One region of the Caenispirillum bisanense genome, then DNA from elsewhere that is predicted to be linked to it. Evidence: predicted binding sites of a transcription regulator. Region 1 holds the regulator's gene; the other holds the start of a gene.
The links. Region 1 encodes LexA, which represses DNA repair genes until DNA is damaged. Its sites were predicted from a motif close to ATGTTCTANTTTGGTTC; they were not measured.
Positions count from the first base shown of each region.

Region 2: the regulator LexA is predicted to act here: its motif matches at 4,168-4,184, upstream of ABD056_RS14300 (PA0069 family radical SAM protein).

Region 1 is NZ_BAAAEP010000002.1:54,151-61,242, forward strand. Features, by position in the region: gene gltA (citrate synthase) at 1-264, opposite strand, end outside; gene gltX (glutamate--tRNA ligase) at 333-1,742, opposite strand; gene ABD056_RS01880 (ComEC/Rec2 family competence protein) at 2,093-4,132, shown strand; gene lexA (transcriptional repressor LexA) at 4,126-4,884, opposite strand; gene moaC (cyclic pyranopterin monophosphate synthase MoaC) at 5,039-5,509, opposite strand; gene trpC (indole-3-glycerol phosphate synthase TrpC) at 5,512-6,315, opposite strand; gene trpD (anthranilate phosphoribosyltransferase) at 6,308-7,092, opposite strand, start outside.
Region 2 is NZ_BAAAEP010000031.1:18,784-25,875, forward strand. Features, by position in the region: gene ABD056_RS14285 (cation:proton antiporter) at 1-241, opposite strand, end outside; gene ABD056_RS14290 (hypothetical protein) at 419-1,009, shown strand; gene glsA (glutaminase A) at 1,103-2,992, shown strand; gene ABD056_RS14300 (PA0069 family radical SAM protein) at 2,996-4,117, opposite strand; gene ABD056_RS14305 (hypothetical protein) at 4,256-5,017, shown strand; gene ABD056_RS14310 (TIGR04283 family arsenosugar biosynthesis glycosyltransferase) at 5,088-5,765, shown strand; gene ABD056_RS14315 (TIGR04282 family arsenosugar biosynthesis glycosyltransferase) at 5,762-6,349, shown strand; gene ABD056_RS14320 (c-type cytochrome) at 6,310-6,828, opposite strand; gene ABD056_RS14325 (PspC domain-containing protein) at 6,975-7,092, opposite strand, start outside.

The DNA of each region.
Region 1 (7,092 bases):
ATCGCAGTTCTCGGCGAGGTCTTCGATGGCATAGCCGCGGTGCAGCAGGATGCCGTTGTCGCCGTCGATGTAGGTGATCTTCGATTCGCACGAACCGGTGGAGGTGAAGCCCGGGTCGTAGGTGAACATGCCGGTGTCGGCATAGAACTTGCGAATGTCGACGACATCCGGCCCGGTGGAACCTCCCATGATCGGGAAGTCAAAGGTCTTCCCGTTCTTGTTGTCCGTTACCGTGACCGTGTTTTTCTTGCCGGCATCAGTCATCTTGTTCTCCGTTCGAAGATTTTCCCTGAAACTTTCGGGCTGTCACCGTTTTTGACGGCCTTTTTTCTTTACTGTGCGTCTTGGTCCACGGCATCGCGGATGCGGGCCAGGGAAGCGTCGCGCCCCAGGATCTCCATCACTTCGAAGATCGGCGGCGAGACGGTGGAGCCGGACAGCGCGGCTCGCAGCGGCTGGGCGACCTTGCCGAGCTTGACGCCGGCGGCCTCGGCGGCCTGACGGGCGTGCTCTTCCAGGGCGGCGGTCGTCCACTCCAGCGTTTCGAGGGCCGGCAGCATGGCGCGCAGCATGGCGCGCCCGCCGTCGGCCAGGATCTTGGCGGCCTTCTCGTCCACCGGCAGCGGCCGCGCGCGGAACAGGAAGGCGGCGCCGTCGGCCATTTCTACCAGGGTCTTGGCGCGCGGCTTGAGGTCCTTCATGGCCCGCCGCAGCATGCCGCGGGCCGCCTCGTCCAGCGTCAGGCCGTGGTTTTCCGCCAGGAACTCGGCCACCAGGGCGGTCAGGCGGTCGTCGTCCGCCTCGCGGATGTAGTGGCCGTTGAGGTTGTGCAGCTTGTCCATGTCCATGCGCGACGGCGAGCGGCCGACGTCGACGATGTCGAACCACTCGACGGCCTTGTCGGTCGGAATGATCTCGTCGTCGCCGTGGCCCCAGCCGAGGCGCAGCAGGTAGTTGCGCATGGCTTCGGGCAGGATGCCCATGTCGCGGTAGGCTTCGACCCCCAGCGCCCCATGGCGCTTGGACAGCTTGGCGCCGTCGGAGCCGTGGATGAGCGGGATGTGGGCGAACTGCGGCGCCTGCCAGCCCATGGCCTGGTACAGCTGGTACTGGCGGAAGGTGTTGGTCAGGTGGTCGTCGCCGCGGATGATGTGGGTGATGCCCATGTCGTGGTCGTCGACCACCACCGACAGCATGTAGGTGGGCGTGCCGTCGGCACGCAGCAGCACCATGTCGTCCAGCTGGCTGTTGGCGACGTGAACCTCGCCCTGCACCATGTCGGGGATGACGGTGGACCCGTCCTGCGGCATCTTCAGGCGGATGACGCCCGGCACGCCGGCCGGCGCCTCGGCCGGGTCGCGGTCGCGCCAGCGGCCGTCATAGCGGATCGGCTGACCGGCGGCGCGCTGCGCGGCGCGCATCTCGTCCAGTTCCTCCGGCGAGGCATAGCAGTAGTAGGCCTTGCCCTCGGCCAGCAGCTGGCGGGCGACTTCGGCATGGCGGGGCGCGCGGGCGAACTGGTGCACCGGCTCCTCGTCCCAATCCAGCCCCAGCCACTCCAGGCCCTGGAAGATCTTGGCGGTGGCATCGTCGGTGGAGCGGGCGCGGTCGGTGTCTTCGATGCGCAGCAGGAACTTGCCGCCGGTGTGGCGGGCATACAGCCAGTTGAACAGCGCGGTGCGCGCGCCGCCGATGTGCAGGTACCCCGTGGGGGACGGGGCGAATCGCGTTACGACCGTCATGAACTCGCTTCTGGCCTATTCTTTAGAGTTGGCGGATCCGACCCGCACCGCCGGGGGAAGCGGACGGTTTCTGTCAGGCGCGCGTCCTTGTATCATACTCCGTGCGCGCTTGCAGCATGAGGAATCTGGTGGAGGCGACGGAGTATCTTCCGCTGCGGCCGGACGGGGCCGCCTCAGCCCTTCCAGATAAACGGAAAATCCGCGATCTGGCAACGCCTTGGCGTGCCTTTTTGCCATCTCCGCTGAACGATCTGGCGGCCGATCGCGAGCGCTGGGTGCTGTGGCTGCCGGTGGCCTTCGGAAGCGGCGTGGGGGGTTATTTCGCCCTCTTTCATGAGCCACCCGCATGGGTGGGATTTGCGGCACTGATCTTAACACTGGCCGCCGTCGCCGCAGCATGGCGCCGGGCACCCGCGGCGGTGGCGCTGCTGCTCGGCCTGGTGGCGGTGACGGGGGGATTCGCGGCGGCACAACTGCGCAGCCATCTGGTGGCGGCGCCGGTGCTGTCGCAGCAGCTGGGGCCGGTCGCGGTGACTGGCACCGTGCGGCTGGTGGAGGACAAGGGCAACGGCCTGCGGCTGACGGTCGCGCCGGTGTCGGTGGAGCGTCTGTCGCCGGCGCGGCTGCCGGCCACGGTGCGGGTGACCCTGCGCGGCGCCGGGCCGGTGCCGGAGGCGGGCGAAACGGTGCGGCTGCGGGCGGTGCTGATGCCGCCGCCGGCCCCCAGCGCGCCGGGCGGCTTCAACTTCCCGCGGCAGGCGTGGTTCGACCGGCTGGGGGCGGTGGGGTACACGGTCGCACCGGCGGAGATTCTGGCCCCGGCCGAAGGCGGCGACGTGGCGGCGGCGGTGCAGCGCCTGCGGGCGGCGGTGGCGGCGCGGCTGGGGGCCGCCATTCCCGGCCCGGAGGGAGACATCGCCGCCGCCCTGGTCACCGGCGCCCGCGCCGCCATCCCCGAGGCGACCCTGCAGGCCTACCGCGACTCCGGTCTGGCGCACCTGCTGTCCATCTCCGGCCTGCACATGACCCTGGCGGCCGGGCTGGTGTTCGTCGGCGTGCGGGCGCTGCTGGCCATGGTACCGGCAGTGGCGCTGCGCTGGGACGTGAAGAAGCTGACCGCGGCCGGCGCGCTGCTGGCGGCGGCGTTCTATGTGGTGCTGTCCGGCGCGGCGGTGCCGAGCCAGCGCGCCTTCATCATGACCGCCATCGTGCTGACGGCGGTGCTGGTGGACCGCACTGCCATCTCGCTGCGCACCCTGGCGTGGGCGGCCCTGGCCGTGCTGCTGACCCAGCCGGAGGTGCTGGTCGGGCCGAGCTTCCAGATGTCCTTCGCCGCCGTCACGGCGCTGGTGGCCGGGTACGAGCTGCTGGCGCCGCGCCTGTCGGCGTGGCGCAGTCGCGGCCGGGCAGGGCGGCGCTGGCTGCGCACGGCGGCGGTCTACGTCGACGGGCTGATGGCTTCGACGGTTCTCGCCTCGCTGGCGACGGCGCCGTTTGCCGCCTATCACTTCAACACCGTCGCGGTGCATTCCCTGGCCGCCAATCTGGCCGCCATGCCGGTGGTGAGCGCGGTGGTCATGCCGGCGGGGATCGTCGGCCTGCTCGCCATGCCGCTGGGGCTGGAGGGAGTGCCGCTGTGGGCGATGGGGCAGGGGCTGGCGGCGGTTTCCTGGGTGGCGGAGACGGTGGCCGCCTGGCCCGGCGCCACCCGGCAGGTGCCGCCGCTGCCCGCCTGGGGTCTGGCCGGAGTGGCCCTCGGCGGCCTGTGGCTGTGTCTGTGGCGGCGACCGTGGCGGCTGGCCGGACTGGTGGCGGCGGCGGTGGCCTTCTCCAGCGCCTGGTGGTGGCCGGGGCCGGACATCCTGGTGAACGACGAGGGATCGGTGATGGCGGTGCGCGGCCCGGGCGGCGGGCTGATCCTCTCCCCCGGCCGCTCCGACGGCTTTGCCCGCGACCTGTGGCAGGAACGGTTCGGCGCCCTCGACCCGGTGCCGTGGCCGAAGAGCGGCGGCGCCACCGGCCCGGCGGTGCCCTTCACCCTCGAAAGCCCGCCGCACCTGGCCTGCGATGCCGCCGGCTGCATCTACCGGGCGCGCGGCCTGGCCACCGCCCTGGTGCGCGACCCGGCGGCGCTGCCGGAGGATTGCTGGGCCGCCGACGTCATCGTCGCCAGCATCAGCGTCACCCGCTGGTGCGACCACGCCCTGGCGGTCATCGACCGCCGCGCCCTGTGGCGCCAGGGCGCCCATGCCATCTGGCTCGGGCCGCAGCCGCGGGTGGAGACGGTGGCGGCCAGCATGGGCGGCCGCCCGTGGTCACCCTTCCGCCACTATCGCGACGGCCTGCGAACGGAGGCCGCCGGAGACAGCGGTGCCGAGCGGCCTCAGTAGTGGCGCAGCAGGCCGACCAGCCGGCCCTGGATCTGCACCCGGTCGGGGCCGAAGACGCGGGTTTCGTACTTGGCGTTGGCCGGCTCCAGCGCGATGGAGGAGCCCTTGCGGCGCAGGCGCTTCAGCGTCGCTTCCTGGGCGTCCACCAGGGCGACGACGATGGCGCCGTTCTCGGCGGTCTCGCAGCGGCGGATGATGACCGTGTCGCCGTCCAGGATGCCGGCTTCGATCATGGAGTCCCCTTCCACCGTCAGGGCGTAATGCTCGCCGCCGGTGATCAGGCTGCCGGGCACCGGCACGGTGGTGGTGGTGTCGCGCAGCGCCTCGATGGGCGTGCCGGCGGCGATCTTGCCGTAGAGCGGCAGATCCACCGCTTCCGCCGTGGTGGTGGCGGTGCCGGGGAGCGGGGCGAAGTGGCCGCGGATGACGTTGGGCTGGAAGCCGCGCGGCTCCTCCGCCGTCGCCGCCGCCAGGGCCAGCTGCGGCGCCGCTGGCTGCGGGGCGGGGACGTCCAGGCCGGCGCGCGGGCCGCCGATGTTCTCCGGCAGGCGCAGCACTTCCAGCGCCCGGGCGCGGTGGGGCAGGCGGCGGATGAAGCCGCGTTCCTCAAGCCCGGTGATCAGCCGGTGGATGCCCGACTTCGACTTGAGGTCGAGGGCATCCTTCATCTCGTCGAAGCTGGGGGAGACGCCGGTGGCGCGCAGCCGTTTCTCGATGAACATCAAGAGTTCGTACTGCTTCCTCGTCAGCATGAGGCAAGACTCCCGGCTCAGGCGGCTGCAGAAAGGGACTGGGAACAAAGACGAAACGATCTTTGGTTGTTCTAGTTTGGTTCGTCCCCTGCCGTCAAGTGAAAAACCTGAAAATCCGCGCGACTCCGCAGCCCGGGCGGCCGCGGCAGGGCCATCAGGGCGCGGCCCAGTCGCCGGATTTGCCGCCGCTCTTGCTGACGAGTCGGATGTCGGTGATGCGCATGCCGCGATCGACCGCCTTGCACATGTCGTAGACCGTCAGGGCGGCGACGGAAACGGCGGTCAGCGCCTCCATCTCCACGCCGGTGCGGCCCTTGAGCTTGCAGGTGGCGGTGATGTCGATGCCGTCGCCGGCCAGCTCCAGGTCGACGGTCACCTTGGTCAGGGCCAGCGGGTGGCAGAGGGGGATGAGGTCGGGCGTGCGCTTGGCGCCCATGATGCCGGCCAGCTGCGCCACCGCCAGCACGTCGCCCTTCTTGACGCCGTGGTCGGCGATCAGCCGGGCGGTTTCCGGCTGCATCTCGATGCGGCCGCGGGCGACCGCCACGCGCTCCGTCTCCGCCTTGTCGGAGACGTCGACCATGACGGCATTGCCGGCGGCGTCGAAGTGGGTGAAGCCGCCCATGCTCACGCCTCGACCGGCTGCAGCAGGGCGCGGGTGGCGGCGGCGACGTCCGGCTGCTTCATCAGACTTTCGCCGATGAGGAAGCGGCGGGCGCCGGCAGCCACCATGCGGGCGAGGTCGCGGTTGGTCTTGAGGCCGCTCTCGGCCACCAGCACGCGGCCCTCGGGCACCATGGCGGCCAGCCGCTCGGTCACCGCGAGGTCGATGGTGAGGGTCTTGAGGTTGCGGTTGTTGACCCCTAGCAGCGGCGAGCGCAGCACCGTCAGCGCCCGCTCCATCTCCGCCTCGTCATGCACCTCGATCAGCACGTCGAGGCCGTGGCGGTCGGCGGCATCCTCCAGTTCGGCGGCCTGGGCGTCGGACAGCGCGGCCATGATGATGAGGATGCAGTCGGCGCCGATGGCGCGGGCCTCGGCCACCTGATAGGGGTCGATGAGGAAGTCCTTGCGCAGCACCGGCAGGCCGCAGGCATCGCGGGCGGCGGCGACGAAGCTGTCGGCGCCCTGGAAGTACTGCTCGTCGGTCAGCACCGACAGGCAGGAGGCGCCGCCGGCCTCGTAGGCGCGGGCAAGGGTGGCGGGATCGAAGTCCGGCCGGATCAGCCCGGCGGAGGGCGACGCCTTCTTGATCTCGCAGATGAGGGCGAGGCGGCCGGCGGCGACGCTGCCGTCGAGGGCGGCGGCAAAGGCGCCGGCCGGCGCCTGCTCGGCGGCCCGCGCCTCGACGGCGGCCAGCGGCGCCGCGGCGCGGCGGGCGGCGACCTCCTCGCGCTTGGTGGCAAGGATCTTCTGCAGCACGTCAGACACCGGCGGTCTCCGTTTCCGTCTGGGGTTCGCCGCGGGTGATGCGGATCATGTGGTCGAGGGTGGCGGCGGCCTTGCCTGTGTCAAGGGCGGCGGCGGCCTGGGCCACGCCGTCGCGCAGGGCGGCGGCGCGGTCGCTCACCACCAGCCCGGCAGCGGCGTTCAGCAGCACGATGTCGCGGTAGGCGCCGGGGCGGCCGGCCAGCACGTCGCGGATGGCGGCGGCGTTGGTTTCGGCATCGCCGCCCTTCAGGTCTTCCGGGGCGCAGCGGCGCAGGCCGGCATCTTCCGGCGTCACCTCGAAGCAGGTGACGCGGCCGTCCTTCAGCTCCGCCACGAAGGAGGCGCCGGTGGTGGTCAGTTCGTCGAGCCCGTCGGAGCCGTGCACCACCCAGGCCCGTTCGCTGCCGAGGCGGCCGAGCACCTGCGCCACCGGCTCCACCCAGCGGTGCGCGAAGACGCCGAGCACCTGCCGTTTCGCCTCCGCCGGATTGGCCAGCGGGCCGAGCAGGTTGAAGATGGTGCGGGTGCCAAGCTCGGTGCGCGTCGGGCCGACGTGGCGCATGGCGGAATGGTGGCGCGGCGCCATCATGAAGCCGATGCCGGCCTCGCGCATGGCCTGTTCCACCCGCTCGTGCGGCGCGTCCAGGTCAACGCCCAGCGCCTGCAGCACGTCGGCCGAGCCCGACTTGGAACTGGCGGCGCGGTTGCCGTGCTTGGCCACCGGCACGCCGCAGGCGGCGATGACGATGGCGGCGCAGGTGGAGATGTTGAAGGTGC
Region 2 (7,092 bases), on a different contig from region 1:
GCACCGAAAGCTCAAGGCCGATGATGAACAGCAGCATCAGCACGCCCAGCTCGGCCAGCAGGGCGATGTTGTCGCGGTCGCGCACCAGCCCCAGCACCGACGGCCCGAGGATCACGCCGGCGACGATGTAGCCGACGATGGCCGGTTGCCGCAGCCGGTGCAGAATGAGGCCGCAGCCCATGGCGATCAGGGCGGTGATGGCGATGGCGGTGACGTCGGTGTGGGCGTGGGCAGCGTCCATGGGCGGGCCGGCGGCTGATCGAAAGGGGTGGCCGGGGTCGGCCGGGGCAGGAGTGTGCTCCCGCCGTCGCCGGCCTGTCCAGCACCGACCGGCGCCGCCACGGAATGGTCGCAGGCCTGCCTTGTTTCGATCACCTTCGCGGGTAGAATGACCGCGTGTTCACAGAGGATTGATGCCATGCGACGCGCGATAGCGGCGATGTTCCTGGTGACCGGCCTCGGCGCCTGCACCACCCTCGGCGCCCTCACCGGTGGCGGCGGCAGCGAGTCGGCAGCCAGCGCGACGGCCGCCACGGCCGCCGCCGCGGCGCCGGTGGAGCCCTCCGCCGCCGCCCAGACCAGCCACTACGTGCTGCCGGAGACCGAGCGCCTGCGCATCGTCCGCCTGGAGGCGGCAGCCCTGCCCGACGGCCGCACGGTGGAGCAGATCGACCTCGGCCGCGGCTTCATGGTGATCGAAAGCCTGCCCGGCGACGCCGCCTTCAAGCCGTTCCCGCACGACGCCTTCCTGCCCGCCGCCGATGCGGTCATCGCCCGCAACAGCGACGGCTCCCTCCACCGCAGCAGCGACGGCTATGCCGACGGCATCAACTGGGCGCTCTACCAGGGCACCAGCGTCTGCCTGTTCGCCCAGGGCGCCTTCGGCCCCGACACCCCCAACGGCAAGCAGCACGCCTTCCGCCTGCTGCTGTGCGACGCCTACGACGCCAACCCCGGCTTCGTGCGGGATGAGGGGCTGACCTTCCTGCGCGGCGTGCAGCCGCGATAAGACCTTACTAAGATTAAGGTCTAATAGACAGCCCCCCGCCCGGCATGCACAGTCTGTCCCCCGTGTCGCATGCCGGGAACAGGGGGATAGGGGATGCCGGTGCGGTGGGGGAAGGACGAGGGACTGACCGCCTTGCGCGAGCCGACGGCGGCGCCGCCGCGGCAGCCGCTGGCTCGCTTTCTGGAGGACTGCCACCGGCGGTTCGGCCGCGACACCTCCGGGCGGGTGGCGGACTACATCCCGGAACTGTCCAAGGCTGATCCGGCCCGCTTCGGCATCGCCCTCGCCACCATCGACGGCCACGTGCACGAGGTCGGCGACACCGGCGTGCCGTTCACCATCCAGTCGGTCTCCAAGGCCTTCGTCTTCGCGCTGGCGCTCGAACTGGGTGGGCCGGAGCTGGTGGAGGCGACCATCGGCGTCGAGCCCTCGGGCGAGGCCTTCAATTCCATCCGCCTGCGGGCGGACAACCGCCCCTTCAACCCCATGGTCAACGCCGGCGCCATGGCCTGCTCCGGCCTTGTGCATCGGCTTGATCCCGACGGCGCGTTCGAGCGCATCCGCGACCTGCTCGGCCGCTTCGCCGGGCGGCGGCTGGAGGTCGATGACACCGTGTTCCGGTCGGAACGCGACACCGGCGACCGCAACCGGGCCATCGCCTGGCTGCTGCGCAACCACGGCATCCTGAAAGGCGACGTGGACGCGGCGCTCGACGTCTACTTCCGCCAGTGCGCCCTGCTGGTCACCGCGCGCGACCTTGCCGTGATGGGTGCCACCCTGGCCGCCAACGGCGTCAACCCGGTCACCGGCGAGGCGGTGGTCGCACCGGCTACGGTCGCCCGCACCCTGTCGGTGATGGTCAGCGCCGGCATGTACGACTACGCCGGCGAATGGATCTACCGGGTCGGCCTGCCCGCCAAGAGCGGCGTCGGCGGCGGCATCGTCGCCACCCTGCCGGCCCAGTTCGGCCTCGGCACCTTCTCGCCGCCCCTGGATGCCCAAGGCAACAGCGTGCGCGGCCTGAAGGTGTGCGAGCACCTGTCGGCCCACTTCGGCCTTCACCTGCTGCAGCGCACCGGCGACGTGACCAGCAGCATCGCCGCCGACTACGACCTGCGGCAGGTGGCGTCCCGCCGCAACCGCCACCAGACCGAACGCGACATCCTCGACCGCCACGGCGGCGTGGTGCGGGTGATGGAACTGGCCGGCGCCCTCAATTTCGCCGCCTGCGACTACATCGCCCGCAGCGTCGCGGCCGGCGGCCCGCGCGAGCTGGTGGTGTTCGACCTGCGCCGGGTCGGCCGCCTGGGCGCCGGTGCGCCTGCACTGCTGGCGGCGCTGTTCCGCGACCTCACCGCCGCCGGCACGCGGGTGGTTCTGTCCGGCCTCGACGCCGAAGGCCAGCCGGCCGCCACCCTGGCCGCCGCTCTCACCGGCGACGCCGATACCGCCTCCGCCCTGCGCCGCCACGCCACCCTGGATGAGGCGGTGGAATGGGCGGAAGATCAGGTGGTGTTCCTTTACGGCGGCTTCGGCCGGGTGATGGAAAGCGTGCCGCTCGCCGACCAGAGCCTGATGCAGGGCCTGTCCGCCGACGATCTCGCCCGGATCGCCAGGCTGGTGCAGCCGCACGCCATCCGCACCGGCGAGCGCATCATCGCAGCCGGCGAGCCCGCCGACAGCGTGTTCTTCCTGCAGACCGGCATGGTCAGCATCCGCCTGCCGGACGGCCCGCGTCTGGCGACCCTGGGTGCCGGCACCTGCTTCGGGGAATTGGCGCTGCTGACACCGGGCAGTCCGCGCACCGCCGACGTGTGGGCCGACACGCCGGTGACCTGCCTGCGTCTCGACCTCGCCGACTACGACCGGCTGCGCCGCGACCGTCCCACGGCCGGCGAAACCATCCTGCGCAACCTTGCCGCCCTGCTCGCCGACCGCCTGCGGCAGGCCAACGCCAAGATCGCCGCCCTGTCCGACCGCTGAGGCCTACAGCAGCGCCAGCTGGTCGCCGGCGCGCGGCGGCGGGCGGAACTGGGTGCAGTCCAGCGCCAGGTCGCGCGGCTCCATGCCGAAGCGGCGGGCGGCGATGCGGAAGCGGGCGCCGATCATCTCGGCGATGGGGCCGCTGCCGGTCATGCGCTTGCCCCACGCCGACTGGTAGAGCACGCCGTCGCGCGCCTGGCGGATCAGCGACAGCACCCGCTCCGCCCGGTCGGGCCGGTGGGTGCGCAGCCATTCCTCGAACAGGTCGCGGATCTCCAGCGGCAGGCGCAGGAAGATCCACCCCGCCGCATCGGCGCCGGCCAGGGCCGCCTGCTCCAGGATGCGCTCCAGCTCGTGGTCGGTCAGGGCGGGGATCACCGGCGCCACCATCACCGCCGTCGGGATGCCGGCATCGACCAGCGCCTTCATGGCGGTCAGCCGCGCCCCCGGCGTCGCCGCCCGCGGCTCCAGCACCTTCTGCAGACCGCGATCCAGGGTGGTGACCGATATCGCCACCCGCACCAGCCGCTTCGCCGCCATGGGCGCCAGGATGTCGATGTCGCGCGCCACCAGGGCCGACTTGGTGACGATGGTGACCGGGTGGTTGTAGTCGCGCAGCACCTCCAGCACGCCGCGCATGATGCGCCGCTCGCGCTCGATGGGCTGGTAGGGGTCGGTGTTGGTGCCGATGGCGATGGGGGCGCAGCGGTAGGACTTGCGCCGCAGCTCCGCCTCCAGCAGGGCCGGGGCGTCGGGCTTTTCGAACAGCCGGCTCTCGAAGTCGAGCCCCGGCGACAGGCCCAGGTAGGCGTGGGAGGGCCGGGCGAAGCAGTAGACGCAGCCGTGCTCGCAGCCGCGATAGGGATTGATGGAGCGGTCGAAGGGAATGTCGGGCGAGGTGTTGCGTGCCAGGATGGAGCGGCTGGCGTCGCGCTGCACGGTGGTGCGCAGGGGCGGCAGGTCGTCCCAGTCGTCCAGGTCCTCCGACTCCGCCCCCTCGGCCCGCTCGGGCGGGGCCTGTTCCCAGCCGTCGGGCTCGCGCTCGCGGGTGAAGCGCTCGTAGCGGCCGACGGCATTGGTCACGGCACCGCGGCGGGGCGTCGGCTGGTCCGGGGTGGTGGTCATGGCAGGGCTCTCGGCTGGCTGCGGAAGACGCCCATTGTGCCGTGAAATGAGAACAAAACAAGATCATTTCATATGACGGGGGACACCCTGCAAGGGGTGTGGATAATCCTTCCTGCAACAAAGGAGGGAGATCCCACCATGACCGTTCGTTTGTTCCGGGCAGCGGCACCGCTGCTCGCCCTGGTGCTGGCCGCCTGTGCGGCGGCGCCGCAGGCCCAGGCCCCGGCCGCCGTCGCCTCCCCCGCCCCGCTGGTCGGCCTGACCCCGGCGGAGCGCTGGCAGGCCGCCATCCAGGATGCCGCCGTTCCCACCGACGCCAAGCGCGCCAACGACCTCATCGCCCTGCTGCCGGCGACGCCCGGCCTCAGCTGGCGCAACCAGAACACCGAGGTCAAGATGGTCGCCTGGATGTCGCAGGCGACCTACGACAACTACTACTCCGGCGATCCCAACAAGACCACGCCGCCGGGCAGCCCGGTGGTGTGGGTGACCGCCGCGCCCCAGGTGCAGCAGTTCTGCCAGAACCTGCCGCAGCAGGGGCGCAGCCAGCGCATCAAGGAACACCTGGGCCTGTCCATCGACCGCGCCTACGACGTGTTCGTCGAGATGTGGGTGCCGGTGGCCGGGCTCATCCGCCCCTGCCCCGACCAGGAGGTGACCGATACCAGCTGCGATGTCGGCCCCGGCCCCACCGTCACCGATGCCCCGTGGTGGGCCAACCTCTACCGCACCTCCTACCTGGTGGCGGGCGCCCCGTGGACGCGACTTGGCTATACCTACGACTGGGCGGAGGGCGTCGCCAGCCGCAAGGGGGCCAGCGAGTTCATGATCAAGCCCTCGACCGCCTACGAAATCGCCGGCCACTACACCACCGACGTCTACTGCACCGCCGCCCAGTGACGGCGGCGCTGGCGGCGGCGGGCGGCGGCGGGTTAGGCTGAGGCCGACCCGCCGCCGCAGCCCGTCCGCCATGACCGCGCCCCGCCTGTCCATCGTCATCCCCACCCTGAACGCCGCCGCCACCCTGCCCGATACCCTGGCGGCGCTGGCCGAGGCCGGCGCGGCGGCGGAGATCATCGTGGCCGACGGCGGCTCCACCGATGCCACCCCGGCGCTGGCGCCGCGACTGGTGACCGCGCCGCGCGGGCGCGGGCCGCAGTTGCAGGCGGGGGCTGCCGCTGCCAAAGGCGACTGGCTGCTTATCCTGCACGCCGACAGCGTCCCCGCCCCCGGCTGGTGGGCGGCGGCGCAGCGGCACATGGCGGAGCATCCCGACAGCGCCGCCGCCTTCACCCTGCGCTTCGCCAGCCCCGACCGCCGCGCCCGCCGGATCGAGCGGCTGGTGGCGTGGCGCTGCCGGCTGCTCGCCCTGCCCTATGGCGACCAGGGCCTGCTGCTGCCGCGGGCGCTGTACGACCGCCTCGGCGGCTACCGCCCGCTGCCGTTGATGGAGGACGTCGATCTGGTGCGCCGCATCGCCCGCCGCCGGCTGCGGCTGCTCGATACGGTCGTCACCACCTCGGCGGTGCGTTACGAGCGCGACGGCTGGCTGCGGCGGCCGCTGCGCAACCTCGCCTGCCTGGGGCTGTGGATGCTGGGCGTGCCGGCGGCGCGGCTGGTGCGCTTCTACGGCGGGAGGCGGCCATGAGCCGGCGGCGGCCGACCGTCATCGTCATGGCCAAGCAGCCGGTGCTCGGGCGGGTGAAGACGCGGCTGGCGGCGGGCATCGGCCCGGTGGCGGCCACCGCCTTCTACCGCACCACCCTGGCGCGGACGCTGCGGGTGCTGGGCGCCGACCGGCGCTGGCGGCTGGTGGTGGCGGTGACGCCCGACCGCTGGCGGCCGCAGCCGCCCCACGGCCGTGCCGCCCTGCCCCAGGGCCGGGGCGACCTCGGCAGCCGCATGCGGCGCTGCCTCCATGCCGCCCTGCCCGGCCCCGCGGTGCTGATCGGCGCCGACATTCCCGAGGTGCGCCCGGCCCACATCGCCGCCGCCCTGACGGCGCTGCGGCGGGCGCCGTGGGTGCTGGGACCGGCCACCGATGGCGGCTACTGGCTGATCGGCGCCCGCCGGCCGCTGCCACCGCTGGCGCCGGTGCGATGGTCGACGCCGCACGCGCTGGCCGACACCCTGGCGCTGCTGCCGGCGGCGGCGCTCGGCCCGGTGCTGCGGGACGTGGATGATGCCGCCGACTACTCTGCAGCGTCCTCGGCGGCGGTGAGGGAGTCGTAGTCGGCGGCGGTCATGCCGGGGGTGGCGGCGACGTAGGCGGTCAGCGCCCACAGCGCGTCCTCGGGCAGAACCTCCCGCCACGCCGGCATGCCGGTCGCCTTGAAGCCGTGGGCGATGATCCAGTGGATCTGGTGCGGCGCCCAGAAGCGGGCGGCGTGGTCCATGGCGGGCGGCGCCGGCTGCATACGGCGGGCCCACTCCGGCGGCTCGGCGCCGGGGGTGCCGTGGCAGGCGGCGCAGCGCTCGGCATAGAGACGGGCACCGGCGGCGATGCGCTCCGGCGCCTCCAGGTCGGCCAGCACCGCCGCCGCCTCCGCCCGCGCCTGCACCGAGTTCACCCGCGCCGTCGCCAGCAGCCAGCGCACCGGCGCCGTATGGGGATCATCGGCCGCCACGTTGTAGGCGCCGGTGAAGATGACCGCCGCCGCCCCTGCGGCCAGCAGCACGACAACCACGATCAGGGTCAGCAGGAACCGCATGGCAGCGACCTCCGGCACGGGCGGCGGGATGCGTCGTCAACGCCCGCCGCCGCCGCGCTGTTGCCGCCGGCATCGAAACAAGACACCGCCGCCGCACCCACAGGGCACGGCGGCGGCGATGGCGCGTCACGGGAGGCAGGGGAGGATCAGCTGATGTCGCGGAACTTGCGGCGCAGCTGGAAGTCCTCCGACAGGATCGCCGCTTCCAGCCGGTTCAGCCGGTCTTCCACGTCCCGCATGCGGGCACGGGCCTCGCGCAGGGCG